3 regions of the Vallitalea guaymasensis genome follow, and region 3 is predicted to be linked to each of the others. Evidence: predicted binding sites of a transcription regulator. Region 3 holds the regulator's gene; each other region holds the start of a gene.

Region 1 (10,882 bases), 1.4 Mb from region 3:
TCAGAAAGATATATCAACGATAGATTTCTACCTGATAAGGCAATTGATGTCATTGATGAAGCTGGTTCTCGTGCTAATTTATTAAATCTAGGATTAGTTGAATTAGAAGCATTAAGAAGAGAATTAAGCAAAGTCATTGATGAGAAAGAAGAAGCGGCAGCAAATGATGATTATGAAAAAGCTGCTAGGTGTAAAGTAAGTGAGTTTGAATTGCTTTCTAAGATTGAAAAGATAGAGAAACAATGTAATAACGTAGCTATTAATAAGGAAGATATCGCATATGTTATTGAAGCATGGACTAAGATTCCTGTTCAAAACATATCTGAATCAGAAGCTAAGAAACTTCTTAACTTAGAAGATAGATTGCATGAGAGAGTTATAGGACAAGAGAATGCAGTTGTTAGGTTATCTAAATCAATTAGAAGAAATCGTTCTGGATTCAGAAAGAGGAAAAAACCTTCATCATTTATTTTTGTAGGTCCTACTGGTGTAGGTAAGACTGAATTGACTAAGGCTTTGGCTCATGAATTATATGGTACAGAAGATGCTATGATCAGATTTGATATGTCAGAGTTCATGGAGAAACATACTGTATCCAAATTGATTGGAGCACCTCCAGGATACGTAGGATTTGATCAAGCTGGTCAGCTTACTGAAAAAGTAAGACGTAAACCATATTCAGTTATATTGTTAGATGAAATTGAGAAGGCTCATGCTGATGTTTTTAATATTCTACTTCAGATATTAGAAGATGGAAGACTGACTGATAATACTGGACGTGTGGTAAGTTTTGAAGATACTGTAGTTATTATGACATCTAATGCAGGTACAGCTCAGAAAACTAATGGTATTGGTTTTGGTAAAAATGATTTTGACAGTCTTGAACGTAAATGCAAAGAAGCTTTAGAACAGGTATTTAGACCTGAATTTCTTAATAGAGTAGATGAGACGGTAGTATTTACTGAGTTGAATAAGGATGAACTTAGAGATATTATTGATTTGATGTTGAATGAAGTAATTACAGAAGCAAAACTTAAGAATATTACTATTAAGATTGCTGAGGACATCAAAGAATTCATCTTGGAAAAAGGTTATGATGCAAAATATGGTGCTAGACCATTAAGAAGAACGATACAAAGATATATTGAAGATGAGATTGCCGAAAGTTACATTAAGGGTAATATAAAAGATGGTTGTACGGCAATTCTTAATTTGAAAGATGATAAGATTGTGATTAAAGTAAAGGATAAAGATATAGATACAATTGAACATGAATAATATTTGTAGGCTGCCTAATGGGTGGCCTATAATATTGTTTAAAATATTTTGTATACACATATTGACATTTGTAAAAAAAAATGATAATCTTATAATACATTTAAATCCTAGTATTCTACTAGGAATTGAATTGAGGTGTTAGTATGAAATTATCGACGAGAGGTAGATATGGTTTGAGAGCTATGGTAGATCTAGTTGTGAATAGCAAGGAAACCAATATCTCGTTAAAAAGCATATCCCAGCGGCAAGGTATTTCCATGAACTATCTTGAACAAATTATTTCTGTTCTTAAGAAATCAGGGTATGTTAAAAGTGTAAGAGGTGCAAAAGGTGGATATTCATTGGCAAAATCGCCCAAGGATATTTCTGTTGGAGATATTTTAAGAGCACTAGAAGGTGACCTTAATCCGGTGGATTGTGCTTTGGTTAATGAAGATAAACAATGTGATGAAGCTGATTGCTGTATTACAAAGGTTGTTTGGAAAAAAATTAGTGATAGTATTAATGACGTCGTTAATAATATATCATTGCAAGATTTGGTAGAAGGTCATAATGATTTATAGTAAAATCTAGAAGAATATGATTAATAAAATATACAGTAAAAGAGGAGATAAAGATGGATAGAAGAGTATATTTTGATAATGCTGCTACAACTAGTGTTCATCCAGAAGTGTTGGAAGCAATGTTACCATATTTTACACAAAATTTTGGTAATCCTTCAAGTATATATGAAATAGGACAAATTAATAAAAATGCTATAGATGATGCAAGAGAGCAAGTTGCGAAATTAATAGGTGCCAAGCCAGTAGAAATATTTTTTACTAGTGGAGCGACAGAAGCTGATAACTGGGCTATAAAAGGTATAGCAGAGAGTTATAAGAATAAAGGAAATCATATTATAACTTCAACTGTTGAACATCACGCTGTTTTACACACATGTGAATATCTTGAGAAAAATGGATTTGAAGTTACTTATTTACCTGTTGATGAAAATGGATTGATAAGTATAGACGATCTTAAGAATGCAATAAAAGATACAACAATCCTAATAACAATTATGTTTGCTAATAATGAGATAGGAACTATTCAGCCAATAAAAGAGATTGGTGAAGTAGCTAGAGAAAATAAAATTATTTTCCATACTGATGCTGTACAAGCTATCGGACAGGTTCCAGTAGATGTAGAAGATATGAATATTGATATGTTATCATTGACTGGTCATAAGCTCAATGGACCAAAAGGTACAGGTGCCTTGTATGTTAAGAAAGGGATTAAGCTTAAGGCTTTCATTCACGGTGGAGCTCAAGAGAGAAGACGTCGTGGTGGAACAGAGAATGTTCCAGGTATTGTTGGATTAGGTAAAGCATCAGAGATTGCTGAATCCAACATGGAAGAAAAGACTAAGAAATTAAATAAATTAAGAGATAAATTGATAAAAGGCATTAAGGAAGAAATACCATATTGCAAGTTGAATGGTGACCCAGTAAAAAGATTACCTAACAATGTTAATTATAGTTTTGAATTCATTGAAGGAGAATCCTTACTTATTATGTTAGACATGAAAGGTATAAGTGCATCTAGCGGTTCTGCCTGTACATCAGGTTCACTTGATCCATCTCATGTATTATTAGGTATTGGTCTTCCTCATGAAATAGCACATGGTTCATTAAGATTAACTTTAGGAATTGATAATACAGAAGAAGATGTAGATTATATTATTGAAGTATTACCAGGAATAGTTAAGAGATTAAGAGATATGTCACCTTTATATGAGGATTTTGTAAAAAACAATAAATAGAGTAAATAATTAGGTACTTATTAATAAATAAAAAAAATTGAGGTGTTAGTTATGTATACTAAAAAAGTAATGGATCATTTTGTTAATCCTAGAAATATGGGAGAACTTGAAAATGCAGACGGTGTTGGTACTGTTGGAAACGCTAAATGTGGGGACATTATGCGTATCTACCTAAAAGTGGAAGATGAAATTATCAAAGATGTAACTTTTAAAACTTTTGGATGTGGTGCTGCAGTAGCAACAAGTAGTATTGCAACAGAATTAGTTAAGGGAAAATCAATAAAAGATGCTTTGAAAATTACTAATGATGCAGTTGTAGAAGCGCTAGATGGATTACCAAAAGCTAAAATACACTGTTCATTATTAGCTGAGGAAGCTTTACATGCAGCTTTATGGGATTATTCTAAGAAACATGGTATTGATATAGAAGGGTTAGAGCCACCAAAGGCAGATATACATGATGACCATCCTATTGATACAGATGATGAATAGAAAATATTAATAGGGCTATTCAATGATAAAACTGATTTATGAATAATACTTAAAAAGTTGTGTAATATATAGAACAGGTGATTAAATGGACAGAGAAAAAGTAGTAGTTGGTATGTCAGGTGGAGTTGATAGCTCTGTTGCGGCTTATCTACTAAAGGAACAAGGTTACGATGTTATCGGAGTAACAATGCAGATATGGCAGGATGAAGAAACAGATATTCAAGAAGAAAATGCTGGATGTTGTGGCCTTAGTGCTGTAGATGATGCGCGTCGTGTTGCAGATGCTCTTGGAATTCCCTATTATGTTATGAATTTCAAAGGAGAGTTCAAGGATAGCGTTATAGATTATTTCGTTGATGAATATCAGAAAGGTAATACGCCTAATCCTTGTATTGCATGTAATAGATATGTAAAATGGGAATCAATGCTTAAAAGAAGTCTTGCTATAGGTGCTAAGTATATAGCAACAGGGCATTATGCCAGGGTTATAGAATTACCTAATGGAAGATATACATTAAAGAAAGCTGTTGGTATAAGAAAAGATCAGACTTATGCATTATATAACCTAACTCAAGATCAATTAAAACATACACTTATGCCAGTTGGTGAGTATTCCAAAGAAGAAGTAAGGAAAATTGCAGAAAAGATAAATGTAAGAATTGCCAATAAACCAGATAGTCAAGAAATTTGTTTTGTCCCTGATAATGATTATTCAGCTTTTATAGAAGAGTATACTAATAAAAAAGTCCCTGAGGGTAATTTTGTAGATATGAATGGAAAAGTCTTAGGTAGACATAAGGGGATAATTAATTATACGGTAGGTCAACGCAAGGGGCTTGGATTATCTTTAGGGAAACCAGCTTTTGTTGTAGAGATAAGACCTGATACTAATGAAGTTGTTATCGGTGACAATAGTGATGTATTCAGTGATACGCTATATGCTGATAATGTTAATCTAATGGCAATAGAAGAGATAGAAGGCAAGTTGAAGGTAGAAGCGAAGATTCGTTATAGTCATAAACCTGCTTTGTGTACTATAGAGATGGTTGATGAAGATACATTGAAATGTGTATTTGATGAACCCCAGAGAGCTATAACACCGGGGCAAGCAGTGGTGTTTTATGATGGGGATATTCTTATTGGTGGAGGAAATATAATAAGAAGATAGGGAATTTTTATAAAAATCAAGTGGACAACGGTAGTATAATTAAAACCATATATAGTGATAATCACTTTCATTACGTTTGTTGTTTTATCTGTTTTAGTAAGGATACAACAAGCCGTAAAAGGCGTTTTTATCACTATATATGGTTATTTATTTGTCGTACAACATTGAGTAAAATATGATTTGGATGCAACTTTTAGCAAGGGATATATTGAACTTATTGAAATGGGGAATAGATGATTAGGTTCAATATATATAATTAGACTGTTAGATATTTAGTAGTTTGACTAGTTGATTTATTTTGTGTCTGTTTAGTAGGATAAGTTCGGCGGCTTTTCCTTTTAGGAAGTCTATATTTCTTTCTGATGAATCGTCTAATTCGGAGGATATTCCATTGAGGGATATTTCAAATCTATATTCTTTGACGTCATCCATGCTGTTGATGATGTAGTTGTCGCTTTCCATTTGGGAATCCATGTATGCAGTTAGTAGAGGGATTCCGTTGATAGGGTTCATCCATCCTAGGACTCCCCATTTTTTTACTTTTTTACATTCGTAGGTTCTTACATATTCGCCGGTACCCAAGGATACAATTATGTATTGTTTTGCATGGGGGTATAGTTTTTTGGCGTATGTATAGGCGCATAGTGAAGGGTTATTGCAGAATATTCCTCCATCTACAAAGCAGTAAGATTCACCTGATGTTATGGATTTCACATTAGCAGGAGGTAAGTATGTAGGTGCAGCTGATGATGATAGACCAACGTCTTTTAGGAAAAAATTATGGTAGTAATCTTTTACGTCTATACGATGTTTGAATAAATATGGTCTCATGGATATCATATCATAGGCAGGTATAATTAAATTGGATAGAGAATCTTCCAGTGTAAGGTTCTTGAAGTTTTGTCGCAGTAATCTGCGCAGTGGTCTGCCATTGTATTTAGGTCGAAAGAAGTGTTTGATTGTTTGACATATTTCACATTTTGCTTCTGGAAATATTTCTTTTGTTTTGTTTTCGTACAAGTCCAATAATAGATCCAGTCTTTCGTGATCCGTATAATCTTCTGGTGGTTTTATTAACATTAATGATATTAATGAGCCAGTAGAAGTTCCTGATATTACATCAAATAAATCGTAAAAAGGTGTTTTATTACCAAAACTATCTAATTCATTTCTAAGATGGTCTAGAAATATACATGGAATTAGACCTCGTACACCTCCGCCATCAATAGAGAGAATCTTAACAATATCTTTTTTATTAATCATGTCAACACCTAAAGAGTTTCTTACTTAAATTATATATGAAACTTCTTGTCTTTTATAACTAAATAAGAAAAAGCATTTTGCTTCCTAGTAATCTTAAACATAATCACAAAATTCTTTTTCTTCTAATAGCTTACTGTTGACTTTAATCAGGTATTTTAATGAATTCAGGTTTTCTTTGTTCAAATACTGTAAAATATTTGAAACCGCATTCTTTTAAAACTTTATAAGCCCCATCAAAGTTATATGCAAGATGTTCAGGAAAGTGAGCGTCGGAACCCACTGTTATTATTTCGCCCCCTAATTGTCTGTACCTTTGTAAAATCTCTATATTAGGATGTGGTTCGTTTAGATTTTTGCGATAACCGGAGGTATTAAGTTCTATTCCATGACCTGTTTCTATAATTTGCATTAATATTTTATCGATAAGTTCACTATAATTATAGTAGTATAATTTTTTATCTTCATAATGTCCATAACGAATTATATAATCAAGGTGACCGTATACATTATAATTGTCGTAGTTGGTTACATTGTGTAGAATGTCTTCTAAGTACCTGGTATAAGCTTCTTTTTTTGTTTTATTGGAATAGTACGAACCAAAATATGGGTCAAGTTTATCTACAACATGTGTGGAAGCGATAACAAAATCAAAAGGGTAATCATTGATGACTTTATTGACAGTATCATATATATGTGGTTGCAGACCTAATTCTATACCAAACAATAATTGGATTTTATCTTTATATTTTTCTTTTAGTTCAAGAAATGTTTTGTAGTAATTAGGTAAGTCAATATCAAAGGCTAACTCAGGTGTGCTGGGATAATCATAGTCATAATGATCTGTAAAGCATAATTTAACAAAGTTGTGTTGGATAGCATGTAGAATCTGTGTTTCCATTGGATATTTGCAATCACCTGAAAACGATGTATGTGTATGGAAATCATAGTAACTCATATTTGACACCTTTCTTTCTATAAATAAATTTATGAAAATAATTACTTAATAAAATTAATGGTTTTTAATAATAATATATAATAAGTGAATTATTAAATAATTGGAAATGATTAAGATTAGTAATTATTAAAATCGTGTAGTAAAAAATGTATAAATCTTTATCTGAATATTATACTAAAAAACAATAAAAACAACAAGAGCTGTAAGTATATTGTTCAGTTATCACAGGTATATTTGGCATAATTACTAAAAAACGAGAGAAAAAAAATAATTATTGATAAATATTTTTGCTTGTTTTTGATGAAATGATTATGATACTATTAATGTGTTGTTAATAATAAATTAACATTTTATTTACATAATATTTAAATCTGTTATTTATTTTTAAGTTTCACTCTATTTATTCATCTAAGACAAAATATATATCACAATTAGGAGGAAATATCTAAATGAATTGGCTAACAAAGGAATACATATTTATATTTTTTGCATTTATTGGCGGTTTTGGTATGTTCCTATACGGTATGCACATTATGGCTGAAGGTCTTCAAAAATCAGCAGGTAATAAGATGAAAAGTCTTCTTGGTGCATTGACCAACAATAGATTTTTAGCAGTAACAGTTGGTGCACTGGTTACAGCCATTATTCAAAGTAGTTCTGCTTGTACTGTAATGGTAGTTGGATTTGTTAACGCAGGCTTATTCAATCTATCACAAGCTGTAGGAGTTATAATGGGAGCAAACATTGGTACAACCATTACTTCATGGATAGTATCAAGTCAAGAATGGTTAGTATTCTTGAAACCATCAAAATTAGCGCCATTAGCTATTGGAATAGGTGCCTTGTTATTATTTTTTGCAAAAAATCAACGTAAAAAACAAATTGGTGAGATTATCATTGGGTTTGGTCTATTATTCATAGGTCTTGAATATATGAAAGATGCAATAGAACCTTTCCAAGATTCACCAGCATTTACAGAAGCATTTAGAATGTTTGGAAGAAATCCAGTCTTAGGTATATTAACAGGTGCAGTCGTAACAGCTATCATTCAAAGTAGTTCGGCATCAGTTGGTATTTTGCAAACAGTAGCAACAGTAACTTTTGTTCCATGGAGCGCAGCTGTATATATTATTCTTGGACAAAACATTGGTACTTGTGTAACAGCAATGTTATCAAGTATTGGAGCTAATAAAACAGCTAAAAGAGCTGCTTATATCCATTTACTATTCAATGTCCTTGGTACAGTGATATTTGCAATACTATGTGTGGTATATTTTACATTCATTAATTCTAATTTTGGTAATAATGTAGCTGTCAACATGGTAGGTATCAGTATATTCCATACGGTTTTCAACATCAGTAATACAGTCCTTCTCTTCCCATTTGCAGATAAGCTTGTATCACTATCCAAGAGAATCGTAAGAGGTAAAGATGACGAAGATCAAACTGAAGAGCAGGTAGCCTTGAGACACCTTGATGATAGAATACTTGAAACTCCTAGTTTCGCTGTGGAAAATGCAATCAAAGAAGTTATACACATGGGCGATTTAGCTGTAGAAAATGCTAAACGTGCTACAACGGCTATTATAGAAAAAGATATGGAAAAAGTTAAGAAGGTCTATGAAGAAGAAAAGAACATTAATTCTTTAGAAAGACTTATCACTGAGTATTTAATCAAGATAAGCAACTCAGTTATCAACGAAAGGCAAAATGAGATTGTAACTAATCTATTCCATACAGTCAATGATATTGAACGTGTTGGAGACCATGCTGAGAATATAGCCGAACTTGCAGAGTACTTTATCGAAAATAATCTTACTTTCTCAGATAGTGCGAACCAAGAACTGTTGGATATATCAAATAGAGCTACTGAAACAATAGAACTTGCAATAAAGTCAAGAGAAAATGATGATGTTGACCTTGTTAGGAAGGTTGAACAAAACGAAGACCTAGTAGATGAATTAGAGGATGAGTTAAGAGAGAAACATATCAGGAGATTAGCTCAAAACATATGTGATTCAACTACTGGTGTGGTATTTCTAGATCTAATAAGCAATTACGAAAGAATATCAGACCATGCACTAAATATTGCTTATTATGTAAGAGATGAATTATTATAGATTAGTCAGGGGCAGATAACTGCCCCTTGTTATTATTTTATTAAAAACACAAAAAAAACTTGAAATTATATACTACATTGTTTATAATATAAATTGGGATGAATTGGTGGTTTAATTCCTTTTTTTTGAAGCAATAGGGACTATAATTGTTCATAGGGCCCGAGAAGGTACCGAAAGGTGATTTGTAATGGAAAATACCTTGTTAACACTTAAGAAAATTATTCCAAAAGAGATTGATATATTGCAACGAAGATACGAAATACTAAAGGGAATACATATTTATCAACCAATAGGAAGACGAAGCTTATCCCAAAAATTATCAATATCAGAAAAAATTATTAGGAATGAAACGGAATATTTGAAATCACAAGGTTTTATACTAGTATCAAGTGTTGGTATGAGTACTACTGATTCTGGAGATACTATACTGGATGATTTGAAAGAGATTATGCATCATGTTAAGGGTCTTAACTATATGGAAGAAGAAGTTAAGAGACTTATAGGTTGCAAAGAGGTAGTTGTCGTACCTGGTAATTCATCTGAATATGAAGAGATAAAAGAAAATATTGGAAAAGCTGCTGTTGATGTTTTATTAAAACACATAAAAGATAATACTATCATTGCTCTTACTGGTGGAAGTACAGTTTACAATGTAGTGAAATCTTTGAATAATAAACCAAATACATCCTATGAAAATGTGCTGGTTGTTCCAGCTAGAGGTAGTTTAAGGAATAATGTTGAATATCAAGCTAATACTATAGTATCTAAGCTTGCTAGGAAGCTAAATGGAGATTATGAACTTCTTAATATACCAGATAATCTAAGTAAAAAGGCACTAGACAGTGTAAGGAAAGAACCTGAAATCGAACAAACAATATCTAATATACTGAAAGCTAATATAATACTTTTTGGTATAGGTAATGCTTATGAGATGGCTGGAAGAAGGAACTTGCCTGAACCAGTTATGGATTTTCTTCATAGAAGACAGGCTGTCGCTGAAGCACTGGGTTATTATTTTAATAAAAATGGTGAAATAGTGTATACATCAAGGTCAATTGGTATAAAATTAGAACATATGACTAAGACTCCTTATCCTATAGCTGTAGCGGGAGGAGCAAAAAAGGCAGAAGCTATAATGGCTGTAAAGAATATTATTAAAAACGGTTCACTGATAATTGATGAAGATGCAGCCAATAGAATTATTGAGATTATGAAGTAAAACTAAAAATGTTTATTAACTGTTATACAGTTTAATATAAAAATTATAATTTTAGGAGGAACAAGAATATGGCAAAAATTGCAATTAATGGATTTGGACGTATCGGACGTAACGCATTTAAAGTAGCTATGGAACAAGGAGTTGACATCGTAGCTATTAATGATTTAACTGATGCTAATACATTAGCTCACTTATTAAAATATGATTCATGCTTTGGTAGATTTGAAGGAACTGTAGAAGTTGGAAACGGAACTTTAGTAGTTAATGGAAAAGAAATCAAAGTATTAGCAGAAAGAAATCCTGCAGATCTTCCTTGGAAAGAATTAGGTGTTGATATTGTTATTGAGTCAACTGGTTTATTCAGACAAAAAGAAAAAGCTCAATTACATATTGATGCTGGTGCAAAGAAAGTAATCATTTCAGCTCCTGGTAAAGGAACAAAATCAATTGTAATGGGTGTTAACGAAGAAGATTATAACCCAGCAGAAGATAATATCATTGATAACGCTTCTTGTACAACTAACTGTTTAGCACCATTCGCTAAAGTATTAAATGATACTTTCGGAATCAAAAGAGGTATCATGACTAC
Region 2 (10,882 bases), 1.2 Mb from region 3:
AAGTGTTGTTTAATTAAAATAGAGTCAATGATACAAAAAATAAGCTGATACATAATGATTAGCTTATTTTTTGTATTATAAAGTAAATGGATTTATTATGAATTAAGGAAATATTAAAATTCACTATTATTTCTTAGTAATATAATTTATAATTTATGATAAAGGAGTTGAAAGAATGATTTATTTAATTAGCGATACACATTTTAATCAAAAAAGAATAATAGATTATGAAAACAGACCATTTAATTCAGTAGAAGAAATGAATAAACAATTGATCTATAATTGGAATAATACCGTATCTAAAGAAGATACTATATATCATTTAGGTGATTTTGCATCTAGTAATAAATCGGAAGTAAAAAATATATTTGACCAGCTTAATGGATATAAGGTGTTGATTAAAGGTAATCATGATAGATGTAACAGTAATATTTGGTGGCATGATATTGGATTTGAAGATGTTATCGATGGAGGAATAATATTAGATAGCTTTTATTTATTGACACATGAACCTATGTATATGAACATAAATATGACACCTTATGTTAATATTCATGGACATATTCATAGCAATAAGATGGAAGGTAATCAATATTTTAATGTTAGTGTAGAACACCACAATTATACACCTGTAGCATTTGATAAGATAAAAGCAATGTATAAAAGTGATGAGTAATAATAGTTAAGTGATTCTTAATTGCTTAATATAATAGAATATGGTAACATATGGTATATAAAGGATATTTGAGAATGGAGCCATAGATGGACAAATTATTACAAGTTTTTATATCTTCAATGATTCCCATTGTAGAACAAAAAGGAGCAATTTTATTAGGCATTTTAACATATGATCTAGATGTACTACAAGTATTTGTTATAAGCTTAGTTGGTAGTATTATACCAGCACCTTTTATACTATTATTCTTCAATAAAATATTTACTTGGATGCAAAAATATAAAGCTTTCGCTCATATCAATAGTATCATTGATAAAAAGATATCTAAAAATACTAGGAAGATTGAAAAAAGAAAAGAATTGGCTCTAATTATTTTTATTGGAATACCCTTACCAACTACAGGTATTTGGACAGGAAGTGCCGTTGCAGCTTTCTTAAATTTGGATTTCAAGAAATCTATGGTTTGTGTAATTTTAGGAGCAACGATTTCTGCCATATTGATAACAATAATATCTTTGACTTTTCCCTCATTGTGGAGTATTAAAATTTAATTAATTTCATTGAAAACAATAGATATCTATGTTATATTATCCTTTCTTACATAGTTTATTTCTTGTGGAAAAATGTCGATAGTATAATTATAATATTATCAGCAGAAAATAAACATGATTTTATACATTATAAGAGAGGAATTATAAATATGGAAGCTCATTTATATCCTATTCGTATTGCGCTTATTACTTTTCCCATAATAGCTTTTTTAGGGACAATCCCTTTTTTATTATACCAATATATAAAATATCATTATGTCAATAAAATCAGAGTATTGATTACATACTCTTTATGCCTTTATTGCTTGACTGCTTATTATATGGTTATATTACCACTGCCAAAGTCTAGTGATGTTCTAAGTTTATATCCTGCAGGCAGACAAATGTATCAATTGGTGCCCTTTAAGTTTATACAAGATATACTTAAAGATACTCAAGTTATATATAACAAACCTGCAACTTATATACATTTATTCAAAGAAAAAGCATTTCTTCAAGCCGCTTTTAATGTTTTGTTATTAGCTCCTTTGGGGATATATTTAAGATACTATTTTCGAAAAAGCTGGATAAAAACTGTGATTATTGGATTTACGGTATCACTATTTTTTGAGCTTACCCAGTTAACAGGTTTGTATGGATTTTATAATGCACCTTATAGGTTATTTGATGTAGATGACCTCATATTAAATACTACAGGATGTCTTTTAGGTTATGTTATAGCTCCATTATTTACATTTTTTCTACCTAGTTCCAATAAATTAGATAAAGACGTGGATTTTGATAAAATGCAGGTTGGACTTATAAGAAGGGGATTAGCATTCATTATTGATTGGTGTATTATAAGTATATTAAGTAATACACAGAGTTTGATTGAATATTTCTTCATAGTATTCATTTATTTTATAGTAGGTGTATACATAACTAATGGACGAACCATAGGTAAATTATTAACATCAGTTAGAGTTCGGGGAAAAACTGAGAAAATATCATTCAAAGAAGTACTCTTTAGATATGGCATTCTCTATTATGGCATTGTCGGGGCAAACTTGGTAGTACTTTATGTTAGTCAAGGATTAGTAACGTTTCAAATTCTAATTCTAGGTGGGGTTTTTGTTATTGATGTTATTGTAGCGATAAGCTTTTTAGTATCTATCGTCAAGAGAGATAGACAATTTTTCTATGAGAAAATTAGTGGTACCAAAAATGTCATTAGTTACAAGAAAGATAAAGTTATCAATGAAAATAACAATACACTTTAGAACAAATCTTCAAACTAAATAGAGTTGATTCATTCTAGAAGTGTATTCTATTAAATGGATATTAAGTATTGTCTGTAATTACATATAAGCTAAGATTATAATTCTTTAGCTAATTCATAAGAATTCCAAATGGCATACATAATATTATGTACTTTTTGGGAATCTCCTATATTATATACTGGAATATCTTTTTCCAATAGTTCTTCATACAGGCTGTTATTTTCTTTATAACCTATAGCAGATATTATTGTATCAGCAGAAATGTTATGAGTACCCTCTGCATTTTTGACTGTTACTGATGAATTATTAGCTGATACAACCATTGTATTAGTTTGGATATTGACATTATTATAATCCAATAGGTCTTCTAACATATAATGATTCATGTGAGGTAATCCGTGAGGTCCTCCTAGTATGTCATTTGCCATTTCGACAACTGTTACATTAGAACCTTTCCCAGCAAGCCATAAGCCTGTTTCACAACCAACTAAGCCCCCTCCAATGATAACGACTTCTTTTCCAGCATCTGCTTTACCAACTAAGATATCATTGGCAGATACTATATTTTTTGCACCATCAAATTTAGGTATTATTGGAGTTGATCCAGTGGCAACAATAATTTCATCTGGATTATATGTATCTATATCAGAAAGTTTAACATGGCAATTCATCTTAACAGTGATATTTAATAGTTCTAGCTGTTTTTCATACCATTTTACTAAAGCTCTATCATATCTTTTGAAATCAGGAACACCACCTGGTATAAGGTTACCTCCTAGATTATTGGTTCTTTCACATAGTGTGACTTTATGACCTCTAGTTGCTAATACTCTAGATGCTTCCATACCTGCAATTCCACCACCAATTATGAGGAAATGCTTTTTATTCAATGCAGGAGTAAGACCATATATCTTTTCACGACCACAAGCTGGATTGACAGCACAGCTGACAGGTGCATTGGATATTCTTCCAAGACATCCTTCATGACATCCGAGACATGGGCGTATTTCATCTAATTTACCTGCACGTACTTTTTTAGGATAATCTGGGTCAGTTAATAATTGTCTACCTAGACCAATGATATCACAACTATTATTTAATGATTCAACTGCCATTTCAGGATTTTCCATTCTACCAGCTAAAATAATAGGTACGTTTACATTTTCTTTTAATATTTTTCCGAATTCACGATATGTACCTTCTTCAAAATACATTGGTGGGTGATTCCAGTACCATGAATCATAAGTTCCAGCGTCTACATTAAGAGCATCGTATCCGGCATCAACCAATATCTTAGCTGCTTCAATACCTTCATCAATATCTCTTCCAACTTCTTCATATTCTTCTCCAGGAAGACCACCTTGTCTAAGACCTTTCATACAACTTTTCAAGCTGTATCTTAATGATACTGGAAAATCTGTCCCACATGCTTTTTTGATTCCTTTTACAATATCAGTTGCTATTCGTAATCTATTTTCTAAGGAACCACCGTATTCGTCTGTTCTTTTATTAAAAAATGATATTGCGAATTGATCTAATAAATATCCTTCGTGAACAGCATGAATCTCAACTCCATCAAAGCCAGATTTTTTGGAAATTACTGCTGCAGTAACAAACTTTTGAATTAGGGTTTGAATTTCCTCTTTTGTCATTTCTCTATGTAGGATATTAGGATCAAAACGGTTCTCATTTTCAGAAGGTGCAATATATTTACTAACGAATCCAGGTAAAGCACTTCGTCCAAGACCACCTGTAAGCTGAATGAACACTTTAGTACCATAGGCATGAATACGCTCATTCATTTGATAAGCTGAATGGATAAATGCTAGAGGTGTTTGGGTGGGACTAGGAAGACCAGCTTTAGCCATCTTTTCAGTTTCCATATCTACATTACAGATACCAGTGATAATTAGACCTATTCCTCCTTTTGCACGTTCAACATAGTAATCTTGAATTCTTTGGTTTAGAGCACCGTTTGCATCAGCGTAACCAACAGGACCCATTGGTGCCATTGATAACTTGTTCTTAATCTTTACTTTACCAATGTAGGTAGGAGTAAATAATTCAGGATAATAATTTGCCATATAAGTCTCTCCTTTAAACTAATTATGATTTAACATAATAATTTCGCCGAATCAATTATGTTAAATTTAGTATAGTATATCCATTGAAACTAGTCAAGGATTTTGTTTATTTTTTATCAATGTATAAATTTGTTAAGTGCCATTTTTATTCTTCAACAAAAGTTGATTAATAGAACAATATAATATATATTATTAGGTAAGTAAGTTAAAAGGAGATATATTGATTATGAAAAAGAAGACATCTAGAACTCTTCAAGCTGAAAGAACTAAGAGTCATATATTGGATGAAGCACTTAAACTAATGAAATATAAAAATTTTGATGATATAAGTATTCAGGAGATTTGTGAGAATTCAGGAATATCTACAGGTGCTTTTTACCACCATTTTGGTAGTAAATCAGGTATTGTTGTTGCAGCATATACACGTACTGACCAATTTTTCCAAGATGAAGTAATTAATAAAATTGACTCTTCAAATATAAAAAGTGCAATAATAGGATATTTATGTGAACAAGGTCTCTATGCAAAAAATATGGGAGTGGATATAATCCGAAATATTTACAAAGCACAAATGGATAATGCCAGTGCTTTCTTTCTATCGGCTGAACGTGGATTGCCAAAAGGATTGCATCAATTAGTGGAAAAAGGTCTGGATAATGGAGAATTATGTTCAGATAAAACAGCAGACCAGATTACAGAGGAATTGCTTATCATTTCAAGGGGAATATTATATAATTGGGCGATTAGTTTTGGTGAATATGATATTGCAAAAAAGACTTTCAGTATTATAGATGCATATTTACAGAGTATTTAATATTATAAAGATAACTATAAAGACTCAACTAATATCTTATGGAGAAAATATTAGTTGAGTTTGTTAATGTTGTTTATAGATAATCACCAGTTTACAACTTAGAAACATTTTTTATATAAAACCGAAAAAAATTGATCGTATAATTCTTTATGATGAGGGGTATTAGGTACGCGTACATAATAGAAGGAGGATTATAAATGACCGCTATAAAATTGAATAACTTAATATATAAGTTTACACCTTAGAAATATTTTTCATATGGTTTAGAAAAATGATAACCTTATAATTTGTATCATGAGGTAGCACATAATAACCTCATTAAAATTAAAGGAGGAATAAAGGATGAATAAAGTAAAACATAATCTAAAGAAAACATTATGTGTACTATTGACAACAGGGATGGCATTAAGCAGTCTAACTGCATGTACTAATACTAAGGCAAAGGGACTTGAAGAAAATGAAGTGGTAGTGCTTGACAATCAACAGGAAGAAATCAATGATGTTTTAGCTATCAAGCAAATTATTGAAGTGAAAGATTTTGCTGGTTTTCAGTGGTTGGAAAATGATAATATATTAGGAGTGGCTATAAAAGATGGTATTAGAAATATAGCTGTTTATAATGTTAGGGACAAATCAATTGAAAACATAACTAATAATAAGGATGCTAATATGGGGTTTGAATATTGGTATGAGCAAGTGCATGATTGTTTGGGACAATATAATCCAAATGAAAATTACGTTTTATTTAAGGAAAAGCCTATAGAACAAAGAGATACTTACTACTCAGACACTTACGCATTAGTGTATTATGACAAAAAAGAAGGTAAAGTAATAAGAATAGATGAAGATGTAATGCGTTCTCAATATATTGAAGATGAGCAAATATATTATTCAAAAGGTTTTAAAGTATATAGGTATGATATGGCAAGTAAACAAAAAAACGAAATACAATTATCTGAAGAACTTGTTAACAATCTAAAAGATTATTTTAATAGTCCTGAAGAATATTTAGAAGCTCATTTTGGAGAAGAGAAAGAAGAAGTTAGTGAATTCTGGAAGGGAATGCACAAACAATTTTATGAAAGAGAGCAGATAAATAATTATATTGATAGATTGACAGTTAATGATGATGAACTGGAAATAGCTTCATATAATCTAAAACGTTATACAGTAAATCTTAAAACTAATACTTTTGAAGAAAGGGCTATGAAACGTGATTCTCATAAAGATGTAATAGAAATTGACAATGTAGCGAAAGTAATACAAAATAAGATACCTAGAGAATTATGGAAGACAGATGATAAAGGTAACCAAGTAAAATTGATTGATAAAACTCATGATTTTGTAAGAGGATTTTTCTTATCACCAGATAAAAGTAAGTTGATATATGAAGCCATATATCCAATGGGAGAGGAGCGAAAATATATATATGATTTTGAAAGTGATAAAAAGTTAACTTTGTTTGGTGAGTATAAATCTTTATGTTGGAATAAAGAATCAAATAAAATAGTATGTACAGACTCCGTCTATTTCTATAAAGAACTAAGTTGTAAAATAATAATTTTGAATGATTAATTAAGTAGGTGGGAAAATGACAAAAATATTAGTAGCTGATGATGAAGAGAACATTACAAATGCAATAGCATATGCTCTAGAACGTGAAGACTATCAAGTCTATAAGGCTTATGATGGTAAAGAAGCTCTTGATATCATTAGAAAAGAACAACCTGATATACTTATATTAGATATTATGATGCCAGAATATAATGGTTATGATGTATGCAAAAATATTGAAAACACTTCACAAATGGGTATCATCATGCTTACGGCAAAAAGCACTTTGGTAGACAAGATATTAGGGCTGGAACTAGGTGCTGACGATTATATCACTAAACCTTTTGAAATGCAAGAATTATTGGCACGTGTAAGATCTCTTCAAAGACGTATCAATAAAAATGATGATGTATCAAAGGAATTAATAGATGACAATATCTTAGAAATTAATGGTATAAAAGTTAATGTACTGGAGAGGGTTGCATATGTGGATAATAAACAAATTGATCTTAAGGCTAGAGAATTTGATTTGCTGGTTTTTCTGATGAAGAATGTAAAAATAACTTTTACAAGAGATATTATTCTGGATCGAGTATGGGATATGGATTATTATGGTGGTACACGTACAGTAGATATTCATATCCAACGTATACGTAAGCAGTTAGGAAAATACAGTAGTTTAATTAAGACTATTCCTAAAGTTGGATATAAAATGTTGGAGCATATGGAATGAGAATCAGTGTAAAACATAAACTAACCATTTTTATCATTTTCCTATTATTAATCAATTTAGTCATTATTAGTATTTTAACAATGAATGGTATTCGTACCAATCAGATAAAGGAATATGAAAGATATCTAAAAGAAAGTAGTAAAACAGCTAATCTATACATAAGAGAAAGATATCTCGCTAGTGACATTGAAGATTTTGAAACCTTTTATATTAAGCAGGCTTATGACTTGACTATTGAGATAGAACGTGTACTAGGGATTCACACAATTATTTTTGATAATCAAGGAAGACAGATTGGTAATGAAGTATTTAAAGAATTGAAAAATGAATATGAGGATATCATTACCAAAGCTTTGGATAACAAGATTGTATATAAAAAAATTGTGGATAAGATAATATATGCAGCACCAGTTTACGATTTTAATGGGCAAATAGGTGTTATGCAATTAGAGTATAATCTATATTTACAAAAGAGTTTCAATGAAGATACTTGGAAGTTGTTTGTCAAATTTGGGCTTATATCTATTATTGTTACATTCATAATAGGGAGAGTATTTTTTATAAACATAGTAAATCGAATTAAGAGGTTAAAAAAATCTGTTAAGTTGATTGAAGAAGGACAATATGATATAAGCTCGATACTCATAAAGAGTAAAGATGAATTTGGTGAATTAAGCACAGGGATACAAGCTATGTCTTCACAGATACAACAAAATATTAAGCAGCTCAGTGATGAAAAAGCAAAACTCCAATTGGCGCTAGAGCATGTTCAAAAGCTAGAAAAGAAGCAAAAAGAATTCATTGGGAATATAACTCATGAATTCAAAACACCAATTACGGTCATAAAAGCTCAGATCGATTTAATGAATCTTTATAAGGATGATAATAATTTAGTAGATAAATCCAATATTATTGTTAACAATGAGCTTAAAAGATTAAATCAAATGGTAGAGAAGGTATTGCACTTATCAAGCTTGGAAAAATATGATTTTGAACTTGAAAAACATAAAATAGATACACATGTACTATTGAAAGAAATTATAGATAAGTTAAAAGGAAAGGCTTCCAAATACGGAATTGAATTCTATTACCAGTTAGAGCCTTGCCAAGTTTATATGGATAGAGAAAGTTTTATGATGATTTTTATCAACTTAATGGATAATGCAATAAAATATAATGTGTCAAATGGTAAGATAAAAGTTACAAGTAATGTTAAAAAGGGCGTTAATCGAATTGAAATAGCTGATACAGGAATAGGTATACCAGATGAACATAAGAAAAGGGTATTCGAACCTTTTTACACAGTTGATAAAAATAAATCCAAAAAATTATCAGGTACAGGACTTGGATTAAGTCTAGTCAAGAAGATGCTTGAAAAACAGAATGCAACGATTTGTATTTTGGATTCAGAGAGAGGAACTGTATTTCAAGTGAACATTCCTTTAAGCAAAAAAGAAAAAAATATGTAAATAAATTAAGTTATCTAATCTATTGAGCAATAAATTAGATAGCTTATTTTTTATATAAGATATATCATATATAATGTACTTATAGTAATTATATGCTAAAATTAATTGAGTAAATGCAAGTATTAATAGTGTATAATTAATTAGATTAAGTTTTTTTAATCTGTACTTATTATAAATAAACTAATTTGGAGAGATAAGGTAAGGTGTACAATGAAAAAGAGATTGATAAAAATTAGTGCAAATACATTTATGATTATAGTAACTTTGATTGTAATCATTGGATTTTTGTTGGCTTTTATTCCTGCAAGAATGACTAAGGCTCATACAAATAAAATTGTTGAAATGTATATGAATGATATGAATTACGATCTGACAGAATTTAATAGAAAGTGGAAGGACAAAATCTATAAAGAGGAATTATTAGCAGATGATGGGCATAGTATTCCCGTATATTATATAGTTGATGATAAAAACTATAATAATAAAACTATAGTCTTAGTTCATTGGCATGAATCAAATCATGAAGCTATGTATCCTATAGCGGAAATTTTTTTAGAGCAGGATTTTAATGTTGTCTTATATGATGCTAGAGCACATGGTAACAATACAGCCAAAACGGTCTCTTTTGGTTATTATGAAAAAGAGGATTTAGAATCTGTTATTACTTATGTTAACAGTAAGATGACAGATAAAAATATAATTGGTGCATTAGGTCAATCAATGGGAGGTGCAACAGTAGGATATTATTCTGGATCAGATCACGCAGCTAAATATTTGGATTTTGCAATTATAGATAGTGGATTTACTAGTATGGATGCAGAAATTGCATGGCAGATAGATTCATTTTTCATTCCTATGCCTACTAATTTATTGGTTAAATTAGGAAATATATCTAATAATCAAATATATGGTTATACTTATGAAGATGTTAATATTCTTGATGCTGTTAAAAATAATAATATTCCAACACTTATTATCCATAGTAAGTTAGATGAGAAATGTCCATATTATATGGCAGAGCAATTATTTAAAGTAATTCCACATAATAATAAACAATTAATAACTTTTAATAACTCAAAACATTTATATGCATTTTGGGATGAAAAAGAAAAATATGAAGATGGTATATTCACATTCATAAAAAACAATAAAAATAAAAAATGAGACATATTATATAAATACAAAAAATATTACATAATTGGAATCAACAATTAAAAATTAAAGGGTATAGTTGTATAAAATATAAAGACAATTTTAAATAATAGATGAAGACAAATATTAATGTAGACATTAAATAAGAAATATGATAATATATTTTGTGGTAAAAAATATTTTGAAAATATATCAAATTATATGATATAATGGTAAATAAGGAAGTTATTTGAAAACTAATGCAACTGATGTAATATAAAAAATAAACTGTAAAAAATATAAGGAGAAAAATATGGATTATAGTATATTAAGTAATTTATTGAAAGTTATCCAAGAGTCAAATTTACCTTATGTTGAGATTAAGACAGATGAACTTTATTTGAAAGTCAAAAACAATCAAGATAGTAATAAAGAAAACAAAGCTTATCTAACTGAATGCAAAAAAGAAGATGCTTCTAAATATGATATATCAAGATATCAAGATGAATGTGTAACAACTGAAATTCCTCAAAACGTAGAAATTATCAAATCACCTCTAGTAGGGAAAATTTCATTAACTAATCAAAACAACAAGCAATATATATCCATAG
Region 3 (10,882 bases):
TTTCTTTATCTTCATTGGATATATTATTGTTAGCCCTGCTATAAGTCTCTACAACTGCTTCTGGCACTTTTGTCGTAACCACACTGGACACAGACTCTTCGATAAATGTCTTGACTAATCCTGCTCCTGTACGATAAGCCGATAAAGAAGTCAAAACGGCTGCTCCTGTCATTTTACTGGTACCTGCAATAACTAAGACTTTTCCATAAGAACCCTTATGAGACATCTTCACTCTGTTAGGCATAAAATATCTTGCTAGATTATCATCCATTATTGTGGTATGAGAATTAATTCTATCTATAGATATATTAGGTATACCTATATCTGCAACAACCAGATCGCCAACATAGTTAGCTCCAGGATATAAAAGCAAGCCCACCTTAGGCAGACAGAATGTAACTGTCTTATCAGCACACACTGAATTCCCCAGAATCTGACCATCATCAGCATTAACTCCAGAAGGTATATCAATAGCTATTCTATAAGCATTAGCTCTATTTATGATCTTAATAGCTTCCAAGTATTTTCCTGTTACCTCTCTACATAGACCAGTTCCAAAAATAGCATCATAGATTACATCGCAATCACTAACTATATTTTTCAACTCATCCATCTGTCTTTCATCATTGAATTCATGTATATCAATATTTAATTGTCTAGCTATATCATAATTTATTTTAGCATCACCTTTTATCTTGCCAGAATCACCTATTATGATTATAGAGACCTTTATGTTATTACAGCTAAGTATTCTACCTATTGCAAATCCGTCCCCACCATTATTACCTGTACCGCAGCAAATAACAACTTTATTGCTCTCTTTCAGCAACTGTATAGTTTCACTCACTACAGACATGGCTGCATTCTCCATCAAAACAATACCTGGTATACCTATCTCTTCAATAGTATACCTATCAATTTCCTTCATTTCATAACTTTTGACAACCTTCAACTGAATCTCTCCTTTTAACTAATTACTCCCCTACTGCAATAGCTGTCACATTATCCCTGGAATGTGATATTGATACATGTATCGTAGAAATATCAAGTTGTCTCGCCAAATCCTTAGCACCATTATATAAAACTACATAGGGCTTGCCTTTATCATCACGTAAAACCTCAACATCAATAGGAGTAAAATTTACAAACCCTGTTCCAAGAACCTTGGAGACTGCTTCTTTGACAGCAAAATTACCAGCTATTGTTTCACCTCTATAATTTTTAGTTTCAAATAATTTATTTTCGTTGGGTGTAAAATATTTTTCTAGGAATCTTTTATTTAGAATAACCTTTTCTATTCTACTGATTTCAATGATATCATTACCTATTCCTTTTATCATTTACTTCCTCCCAGATATTTTTTATCATATAATTCAATGACTTCATATCCTACCAGATCATGCATATAAGAATACATCTTATCATATTCTTCTTTCGCTTCCGTCTGTCTCACAGCTTTTTCTTTTAATTCTGCCCTAACTTTTTCAATCCATTCATTTAATTCATCTAATTCATTCTTGGTATCAAACATTCTCATATAACAATCTTGCATTGTATATTCTAATAATTCTTTGTTGGTCGTTTGAATTTCTTTTGGCATATTTTCCATTCTTGATTCCATCTTATCTATCTTGACCTTTATGTCATTGATATATTTCTTGCTTTTTTCCATTTCTCCAATGGCTTCATCATCTTCATCTTCAATGGCTTCTTTCATGTTATCCATTATATCAACCATCATTTTCTTTTTAAGCAAAGTATATTCTTTCAAATCATTAGTAAGTTGTCCTTGTTCACCAAGAAGCTTATTAAGTCTTTTTTCAAGTTCCACTATTTTTTTTGGTTTTTTATTATTTTTGAATAGTTCATGCCATCTATTATCCAATGTCAATATATGTACCTTTTTTTCTATATTAATTGGTTTCTCTATCTTTTGTTTTGAAAAAAACATGCTTTCACGTCCTCATTATTTATATATACTTAATTTATACCTACTTAGTAATATAATAAAAATTTTCTATATTAATTATATCGTAACAAATTATTATATTCTATAGCACAATATAATTAAAAGGTACCCATATATATGAGTACCTAATACTTCTAAGAATAGTTATTCATTCTTAAAAACATAAATTACAGACGCTTATTTATATTCTCTCTTTGATATTATATGATAGAGTCATTAGACTATCCAACAAATGTACATTTTCGACTATAACATTTTTATTGGATAATTTCAGGTCTATAGGGGCAAAATTCCATATTCCTTTTATACCATAACTAACTAAGTCATTAGCAACTTTTGGTGCTTTTTGCTTAGGTAATGTTAGAATTGCCAAGTCAATACTATTTTCTTTTATGAAACTTCCCATTTCATCTAAATCCTTAATCTCAATACCTCTTACAGTTATACCTATAAGTCTCGGGTTAACATCAAATAATCCTTTAACTTCAAAACCTCTTTTATCAAAATTAGTATAATTAGCAAGTGCTTGACCCAAGTTTCCTGCTCCAACAATAATTGTATTATATTTATTTTCAAGACCAAGTATCTTGCCTATAGCGTTATATAAATATTCAACATTATAGCCGTAACCTTGTTGACCAAAACCGCCAAAATTATTTAAATCTTGTCTTATTTGAGAAGCTGTTACACCCATTCTGTTACTCAATTCTTTAGAGGAAATCCTTACAACATCGTTTTCCAATAAGTCTCCTAAGTATCTGTAGTATTTTGGTAATCTTTTAATTACCGCTGTTGATATTTTCTTTTGTATCATATAATCAATCCCCAATCCTTGATACTATTTTGGAACTTTTATACAAATAATTATATATGGTTGTTAAATCTATGTCAAATAATCAAATGCTGATAAACCCTTATCGTTTATGTATTATCACAGTATAAATCATTAACACAAATCCTATATTTAGTAAATATAGTTAAAAACAATCAATTGTTTATTGTATACAATCTATATTTTATAAATTATACCATAAAACCCTGATATTTTACAGCTTTTTCTAGAAAATTATACTTATAAAAAATTTTAATATCCTAAATTTTATACATATTTAGGTTTCATAAACCCTGTATGTTTACTTCTAACATATAAAATGGATATAAAAAATTAATTCTATACCCTTTTTAATTGTTAAGTTCAATTATATATTCTTTAATTTACTTAACTCAATATTATTATCAACTTAATATTATTACCTATAAAAGTTCTTTTCCCAAATATTTATTAATAGCATCTTTAGTTTTTTTTGTATAGTTTGCATCAGTGTATAATATTCTTTGTATGGTTCTTTGAGATAAGTTGGATTCTTTCGCCAGATCCTTGATAGTTATTTTATTCTCAACCATATAATTTCCTAGTTCTTTTCTCTTTATCTCATCTTTTTTGTATTGTCTATTGTAAAAATAAGTAGTATTGACCTTAGAACTTATTTGTCCCAATTTTCTTTTACGTTGATAATCAAGGCATTTTTCACATTGCTTGACACCTCTAATAAGTGATTCTTGTGATAGAGGTTTACCACACCTTATACATTGTTTTCTCTCCACACGAGCTTTTCTCAATTTTTTCATATAACCTGCATTACGACTCAAGTCATCATCCCCTTTAGAAAAGTTCTTTTATCATATATATGTTGTCCCAAAGAAATTTATTCTTATGTATGAACAAAATATGTTACTTCTCGTTAGGCAAAGAACTATCACAATAGATATTTATATATTTACCAAAAACCTCTAATTTTAAACCCTTAAACTTTTCAAAACCAGTGATTAATGGTATCATAGTATGGTAATTTTAATATTTATAGGAGGCAACTATGATTTTATCATGTAAAAATATATGCAAAGCATTTGTAACACATACAGTACTGGACAATGTAAACTTCTGGCTGGAAAAAGGAGATAAAGCAGCTATAGTAGGTATTAATGGAGCCGGTAAATCAACGCTGTTCAAGATCATTACCAATGAATTAGAAGCAGATTCAGGACAAGTTATAATTAATAGTTTAACAAAACTTGGTTACCTATCCCAAAATAGTACTCTATCATCCGAAAAAACTATTTATGATGAAATGCTGTTAACATGCAAAGAAATAATTCAAATGGAAAATACTTTAAGAGAATACGAAGTAAAAATGTCTAAACTAGATAATGATAGCGAAGCCCTTGATTCACTTATGAAATCCTACTCAAATCTACAGCATACTTTTGAACTTAATAATGGGTATAGCTATAAAAGTAATATTAAAGGTGTGTTAAAAGGTCTAGGATTCAATGAAGAAGATTTCACCGCTAATATATCCACCTTATCAGGAGGACAAAAAACAAGGGTAGCCCTAGCAAAAATACTTCTAGAAAAACCTGATATATTACTATTGGACGAGCCAACCAACCATCTGGATATCAAAGCATGTGAATGGTTGGAGGGTTTCTTATGCAATTATCAAGGTACTGTTATAATCATCTCACATGACCGTTATTTCCTTGATAAAATAGTAAATAAGGTTATAGAGATAGAAAACACCCAATCACATATATACAACGGTAATTACAGCTTTTATATAAAGCACAAAGCCATGAATCAGGATATTGAAATCAAACATTATGTAGAACAACAAAAAGAGATAAAAAGGCAGGAAGAAGTAATTCGTGAACTTAGATCCCACGGTAGAGATAAACTTATAAAAAGAGCCCAGAGCCGTGAGAAACAACTGCAAAAAATCAATATGATAGATAAACCTACACTGATTAATGATAAAATGAATCTTAAGCTATCACCAAGGGTCATAAGTGGTAATGATGTACTTACTGCTACAGATGTATCCAAATCCTTTGATAATAAACACCTATTTTCCAATCTTAATTTTCAGATTAAAAGAGGTGAAAAAGTAGCACTCATAGGAGATAACGGAACAGGCAAAACAACCTTATTTCGTATAATAAGCAATGGGCTAACAGGAGATACAGGTACTATTTCTCTAGGAGCCAAAGTGAATACTGGTTATTATGACCAAGAACATACCACCCTAAATGGGGATAATGATTTAATTGAAGAGATATCAGATGCTTATCCCAATATGAATACAGGTCATATACGTAATACATTAGCTGCTTTTTTATTCACTGGTGATGATGTATTCAAAAAGATATCTAGTCTGAGTGGTGGTGAAAAAGGTAGATTGATACTGGCAAAATTGATGCTGTCGAATGCTAATTTCTTGCTGTTGGATGAGCCTACTAATCATCTTGATATCATATCAAAAGAAATTCTTGAATCAGCTATAAAAAATTATACTGGTACTGTTCTATTTATTTCTCATGACCGTTATTTTATAAATAAAATAGCAACAAGGGTATTAGAACTTACTCCTAATAAATTAAACAACTACTTAGGAAACTATAGTTATGTCATTGAAAAAAAACAAGAAGAAGAAAAACAACGATTGTTGGAGCTAGAAAATAGTATCAACAATAAAAAACAAGAGGATACACCAATTGCTACTTCCAACAAACAAGACTGGCTGAAAAGCAAGGATGAACAAGCCAATAAGCGTAAACTTAATAATCAAATCAAAAAAATAGAAACTGATATTCATGAAATTGAAAATAACATTAAGACGATTGATGAAAAGTTATGTCTAGAAGAAATATATACTAATGCTGAAAAAGCAGAAACGCTTCTTAATGAAAAAACTCATTACGAAAATGAATTAGAGAATTTATATGAAAAATGGGAGGAATTACTCGGTTAGAGTAATTCTCCCTTTTATATTATTTTCCTATTATATCCATTAATTTATGGTCCACAACGTTCTTTAAGGTGTTTTTTACATGTAGATTAGTTAACTCTTCTACTTTACTCTCATCACCCAATTTTATGGCTTCAACAATGGCTTTATGTTCTTCAACTGATTTTTTGGCTCTTGCCTCAGATGAAATTGAAGCTCTCCTTATTCTTTGAACATAATGGTGGAAATCTGATAAAACATGTTTTAATATTTTACTGTGTGAAGCTTGGTATAACACTTCATGAAATTTGGTATCTAATTCATAAAGCTGATCCAAATGTCCTTTTTTATAATGAAATTCAGATAAATAAACAATTTCTTCTAGTAATTCAAGTTGTTCTTCATTTATGTTAGTAGTAGCCCATCTAGCAGATAGTCCTTCTATCAATGACCTTATTTCATATATATCTTGTATATCCTTAGCATCAATACCAGAAACTACTGCACCTTTGTTTGGTATAATTGTTACGAGACCTTCTAATTCAAGCTGCCTTATGGCTTCTCTTACGGGAGTTCTACTAACTCCTAATTCTCTAGATATCTGTGTTTCTTTTAAAGGTTCACTATTCTTATATCTACCCTTTAATATATCTTCTCGTATTTTGTTAAAAACTCTGCCTCTTAAAGAGTATTTATCAGTTACTTCTTCGTGAAGATTATACTCGCTCACTGGTGTGCCTCCTCTTATTTATAGGATACACTTATTAATATAAAATCTTCCAAATATTAATTGTGCATGCTATATATATTACACTAATTCTCTTTTAAATAATATTACAATATTAACCTTATGTAAAGTATAAATAAAAATTCCTATGCAACATATATATTATACACATAATCTATAATTTTTCAATTGTTTTCATTAAATAATTTGTAAATTCTTCATTTGTCGCTCCAGTATCTCTTCCTGTTATAACATATTTTTTCTCTGTATTACAGATTTCAAGAGCTTTATATAGTTTATCTGCCTTACTTGTATAACCAATATGATTTAATAACATACCCGCAGCTCTAATAATACTTGAAGGATCAGCATAGATATCTCTACCTTCGTCTACCATTCTAGGTGCAGAACCATGAATAGCTTCAAACATAGCATATTTCTTACCGATATTTGAACTTCCAGCTGTACCAACTCCACCTTGGAATTCAGCTGCTTCATCAGTTAAAATATCTCCATATAGATTAGGAAGAATCATTACTTGGAATTGTGTTCTTCTTTTTTCATCTACTAGTTTAGCAGTCATGATATCAATATACCAGTCATCAACTTCAATACCTTCGTATTCTTCACCTATTTCTTTACAGATTTCCAAGAACTTACCATCTGTAGTTTTTACAACATTGGCTTTTGTTACTACTGTAACTTTGTTTTTACCATTTTTCTTAGCGAATTCAAATGCTGCTCTTGCAATACGTTCTGCTCCACCAGTAGTGATAACCTTGAAATCTATAGCAATATCTTCATCAATATTAATACCCTTGCTACCAAGAACATATGCACCTTCTGTGTTTTCTCTGAAGAAAGTCCAATCGATTCCTTTATCAGGAACTTTAACAGGACGAACATTAGCGAATAGATCAAGTTCTTTTCTCATTGCAACATTAGCACTTTCGATATTTGGCCATTCGTCACCTTTTCTTGGTGTAGTTGTTGGTCCTTTTAGTATTACATGACATTGTTTTAGTTCTTCTAGAACATCATCTGGTATAGCTTTATTAGCTTTTGCTCTATTTTCGATTGTTAATCCATCGATAATTTTAAAAGTCACTTTCTTACTCTTGATTTCATCTGCTAATAAATACTCTAATAATCTATGTGCTTGATCAGTTATAGCTGGACCTATTCCATCTCCTCCAACTACACCAATTACTATAGTATCTAATTCATCATAATTGACAAAATCCCCTTGTTCCTTCATCATTTTGACCCTAGCTTTTTGTTCTTTGATAAGTTCTTCAAATTTATTCATATAATCCATGCCTATTCCATCCCTTTCTTAATAAAATGTCGTTTATCTTACATATTTTTAATAAAATTGATTTTACCGCCAGCAATAATCATTTTTAATTCTTTATCTGATAGTTCTATATTCATTTCATAATCAAGTTTTTTAGTCTTATTATGAACAATTACTTTTCCTGTCTTTACGCTCTCTAGTACATTATCCATTGATAAATCATCATCAAGACTGATAGTATCATAATCTGCCATATTAATAAATGTAAGTGGTAAAATACCTGAATTGATTAGGTTAGCTTTGTGAATTCTTGCAAAACTCTTAGCTAGAACTGCTTTTATACCTAGATACAATGGAACTAGTGCAGCATGTTCTCTACTGGATCCTTGTCCATAGTTGTCTCCACCAACAATCATTCCTCCACCATTAGCTTTTGCTCTCTTAGGAAACTCTTCGTCACATGGTGTCAAACAATAGTTAGCCAAGTGAGGTATATTAGATCTAAATGGCAATAACTTAGCATTAGAAGGCATAATATGGTCTGTTGTTATATTGTCTTCTACAATAATCAAAACTTTTCCTTCAACATCATCCTTAAGTTCTTCATTAAGTGGGAATGGTTTGATATTCGGTCCTTTTACAACTTCTACTTTACTGCCATCCTCTGCAGGTGGTACTACCATATTGTCATTAATATAGAATTTATCTGGCATAGCAACATTTATATCAGTAGTACAAGTAGTTGGATCTGTCAATTCTCCAGATAATGCACTAACCGCTGCAGCCTCTGGACTAAGTAAATAAGCTCCTGCTGAAACTGTTCCACAACGTCCTTTAAAGTTTCTGTTGAAAGTTCTAAGTGTAACCGCGTCTGTTGCTGGAGCCTGACCCATACCTATACAAGGTCCACATCCTGATTCTAATATTCTTGCTCCTGCAGCTATCATATCAGCTAATGCACCGTTGGCAGCCAACATATTAAGTACTTGTTTTGAACCTGGTGCAATAACCAAGCTTACATCTGGATGAACTGTTTTACCTTTTAATATCTTAGATACTTTCATCATATCAAGATATGAACTGTTGGTACAGCTTCCGATACATACTTGATTAACTTTTAAATCCTTGATATTGGATATTTTTTCTACGTTATCTGGACTATGAGGCATTGCTACAAGAGGTTCTAGTTCATCTAAATTGATATTTATAGTCTCATCATAAGCAGCATCTTCATCAGCTTTTAATTCTTTCCATAGTTCTTCTCTATCTTGAGCTTTTAAGAATGATAGAGTTACATCATCACTTTGGAATACTGAAGTAGTAGCCCCAAGTTCAGCACCCATATTAGTTATAGTTGCTCTTTCTGGAACGCTAAGAGTACTAACTCCTTCTCCAGTATATTCGATCACTTTGCCAACTCCACCTTTAACAGTCATGACTCTTAATACTTCAAGAATAATATCCTTTGCAGTAACAAATGGTTTAAGCTTTCCTGTTAATTTAACATTAACTACTTTTGGCATTGTAATATAGTATGTACCGCCTCCCATAGCAACCGCTACATCAAGACCACCTGCACCAATAGCAAGCATACCGATTCCTCCACCAGTTGGTGTATGGCTATCTGAACCTAATAAAGTTTCACCTGGCACACCAAATCTTTCTAAATGTACTTGGTGACATATACCATTTCCTGGTCTTGAAAAATATACTCCATGTTTATGAGCTACAGTTTGTATGTACTTATGATCATCAGCATTCTCAAATCCTTGTTGCAACATATTATGATCAATATAAGCAACTGATCTCTTAGTCTTTACTTTATCAATTTCCATTGCTTCCAATTGCAAATAAGCCATTGTACCTGTAGAATCTTGAGTTAAGGTTTGATCTATTTTAATACCGATTTCACTACCTGGAATCATTTCACCTTCAAGTAAATGATCTTTTATAATCTTTTGTGTTAAATTTAAACCCATTGTATTTCCTCCTTATCTATTTTTTAAGTAGATTAATCTACAAAAGTAAGAATGATCTTCTTAACAAACTTTTTACTATATATGCAAAAAATTTTATATATATTCAATTATGGTATTATTGTATACGATTGTACGTAGAATGTCAATAGTTTCATAGGCTGTAAGCAACTTCTATTAATACTTTAGTCCTAATCTGACTTATTGATATATTTTTTTGGTAGATATTTCTAATAAAATATTATATAAATGAATATACTGTTAATTTATTTCATAACTATTTAATAGATAATAAAGATTAATTGTTATAGATACTATCGTTAGAAAGGAAAATTTATATGATAGAAAGTATTAATACTTACTATTCTTTAAACGATATTCCAAATGGATTCTTAAAATCTAATATTAATAATAAGAATAAAGATGATATAAATGATATATTCTTGCTTATTTTAGTATTGCTTATCATGGACAATGATAAATCAATACTTGATAACAACATTTTAACTAGTCTAATGGAAATATTTCTAAATTAGTAGCCCTGCAATAAAATGTATACAAACACACATTTAAATACTCCTTCATAAAATATATTATACTTACGACAAACTGAGGAAATTGTAAGAAAAGTTTAATTCTGAAAGGAGGGCTACTATGCAAAATAATAATATGATGATGATGTTATTACTTTTATCAATGCTAAATGATGGTGGAAAAGGCTCATATATGGATAATAATATGATGCTTTACATGTTAATGCTTATGCTTATGGGTGGCGGAATGGGTGGTAATTACTAACCCAATTTGTCCTCTTCATAGAAAGAAATCTTGTCCTAAATGAATAAATTCATTTAGGGCTTTTTTTATAGAAATGCGACATAGTCGCTTCCCTTAAGCCCTATTCCAATAATTTTTTTACGTCAATGAGTCCCCATCCCTGATGAGCTTGAGAAAATCCTAGATCTATAGTAGATTCTTTTAATCTTAGTTTTATGTCCTTACCTGTAAGTTCGGGATACTTAGACAATAGTAGAGCTATGCATCCACTTACCATAGGTGTTGCCATTGAAGTACCACTTTTCTTAGTGTATCCTATATCCTTGGTTGGATAATATTTATCTTTTGGTG

Evidence for each region. The regulator Rex, encoded in region 3, represses fermentation and respiration genes when NADH is low (regulators of the CRP and FNR family bind a similar motif). The targets are predictions, from matches to a motif close to ATTGTTAANTANTTAACAAT.
Region 1: a site for Rex is predicted at 7,043-7,062, ahead of HYG85_RS18355 (histidinol-phosphatase HisJ family protein). Genes of this name have one in related genera too.
Region 2: a site for Rex is predicted at 4,672-4,691, ahead of HYG85_RS05950 (oxidoreductase). Genes of this name have one in related genera too.

What each region holds. Positions count from the first base shown of each region.
Region 1 covers NZ_CP058561.1:4,284,621-4,295,502, forward strand. The annotation lists gene HYG85_RS18325 (ATP-dependent Clp protease ATP-binding subunit) at 1-1,278, shown strand, start outside; gene HYG85_RS18330 (RrF2 family transcriptional regulator) at 1,422-1,841, shown strand; gene nifS (cysteine desulfurase NifS) at 1,895-3,076, shown strand; gene nifU (Fe-S cluster assembly scaffold protein NifU) at 3,128-3,568, shown strand; gene mnmA (tRNA 2-thiouridine(34) synthase MnmA) at 3,654-4,736, shown strand; gene HYG85_RS18350 (patatin-like phospholipase family protein) at 5,001-5,999, opposite strand; gene HYG85_RS18355 (histidinol-phosphatase HisJ family protein) at 6,142-6,954, opposite strand; gene HYG85_RS18360 (Na/Pi cotransporter family protein) at 7,404-9,074, shown strand; gene HYG85_RS18365 (sugar-binding transcriptional regulator) at 9,262-10,293, shown strand; gene gap (type I glyceraldehyde-3-phosphate dehydrogenase) at 10,362-10,882, shown strand, end outside.
Region 2 covers NZ_CP058561.1:1,326,956-1,337,837, reverse strand. The annotation lists gene HYG85_RS05965 (metallophosphoesterase family protein) at 176-676, shown strand; gene HYG85_RS05960 (COG2426 family protein) at 763-1,227, shown strand; gene HYG85_RS05955 (VanZ family protein) at 1,377-2,486, shown strand; gene HYG85_RS05950 (oxidoreductase) at 2,582-4,570, opposite strand; gene HYG85_RS05945 (TetR/AcrR family transcriptional regulator) at 4,797-5,384, shown strand; gene HYG85_RS05940 (hypothetical protein) at 5,727-6,959, shown strand; gene HYG85_RS05935 (response regulator transcription factor) at 6,976-7,671, shown strand; gene HYG85_RS05930 (sensor histidine kinase) at 7,668-9,140, shown strand; gene HYG85_RS05925 (alpha/beta hydrolase) at 9,351-10,304, shown strand; gene HYG85_RS05920 (acetyl-CoA carboxylase biotin carboxyl carrier protein) at 10,585-10,882, shown strand, end outside.
Region 3 covers NZ_CP058561.1:84,520-95,401, forward strand. The annotation lists gene HYG85_RS00405 (NAD(P)H-hydrate dehydratase) at 1-952, opposite strand, end outside; gene acpS (holo-ACP synthase) at 975-1,340, opposite strand; gene HYG85_RS00415 (coiled-coil domain-containing protein) at 1,337-1,951, opposite strand; gene HYG85_RS00420 (redox-sensing transcriptional repressor Rex) at 2,151-2,783, opposite strand; gene HYG85_RS00425 (helix-turn-helix domain-containing protein) at 3,224-3,619, opposite strand; gene HYG85_RS00430 (ABC-F family ATP-binding cassette domain-containing protein) at 3,844-5,778, shown strand; gene HYG85_RS00435 (GntR family transcriptional regulator) at 5,798-6,484, opposite strand; gene HYG85_RS00440 (isocitrate/isopropylmalate family dehydrogenase) at 6,657-7,799, opposite strand; gene HYG85_RS00445 (aconitate hydratase) at 7,838-9,757, opposite strand; gene HYG85_RS00450 (hypothetical protein) at 10,093-10,290, shown strand; gene HYG85_RS00455 (hypothetical protein) at 10,409-10,552, shown strand; gene HYG85_RS00460 (S8 family peptidase) at 10,653-10,882, opposite strand, start outside.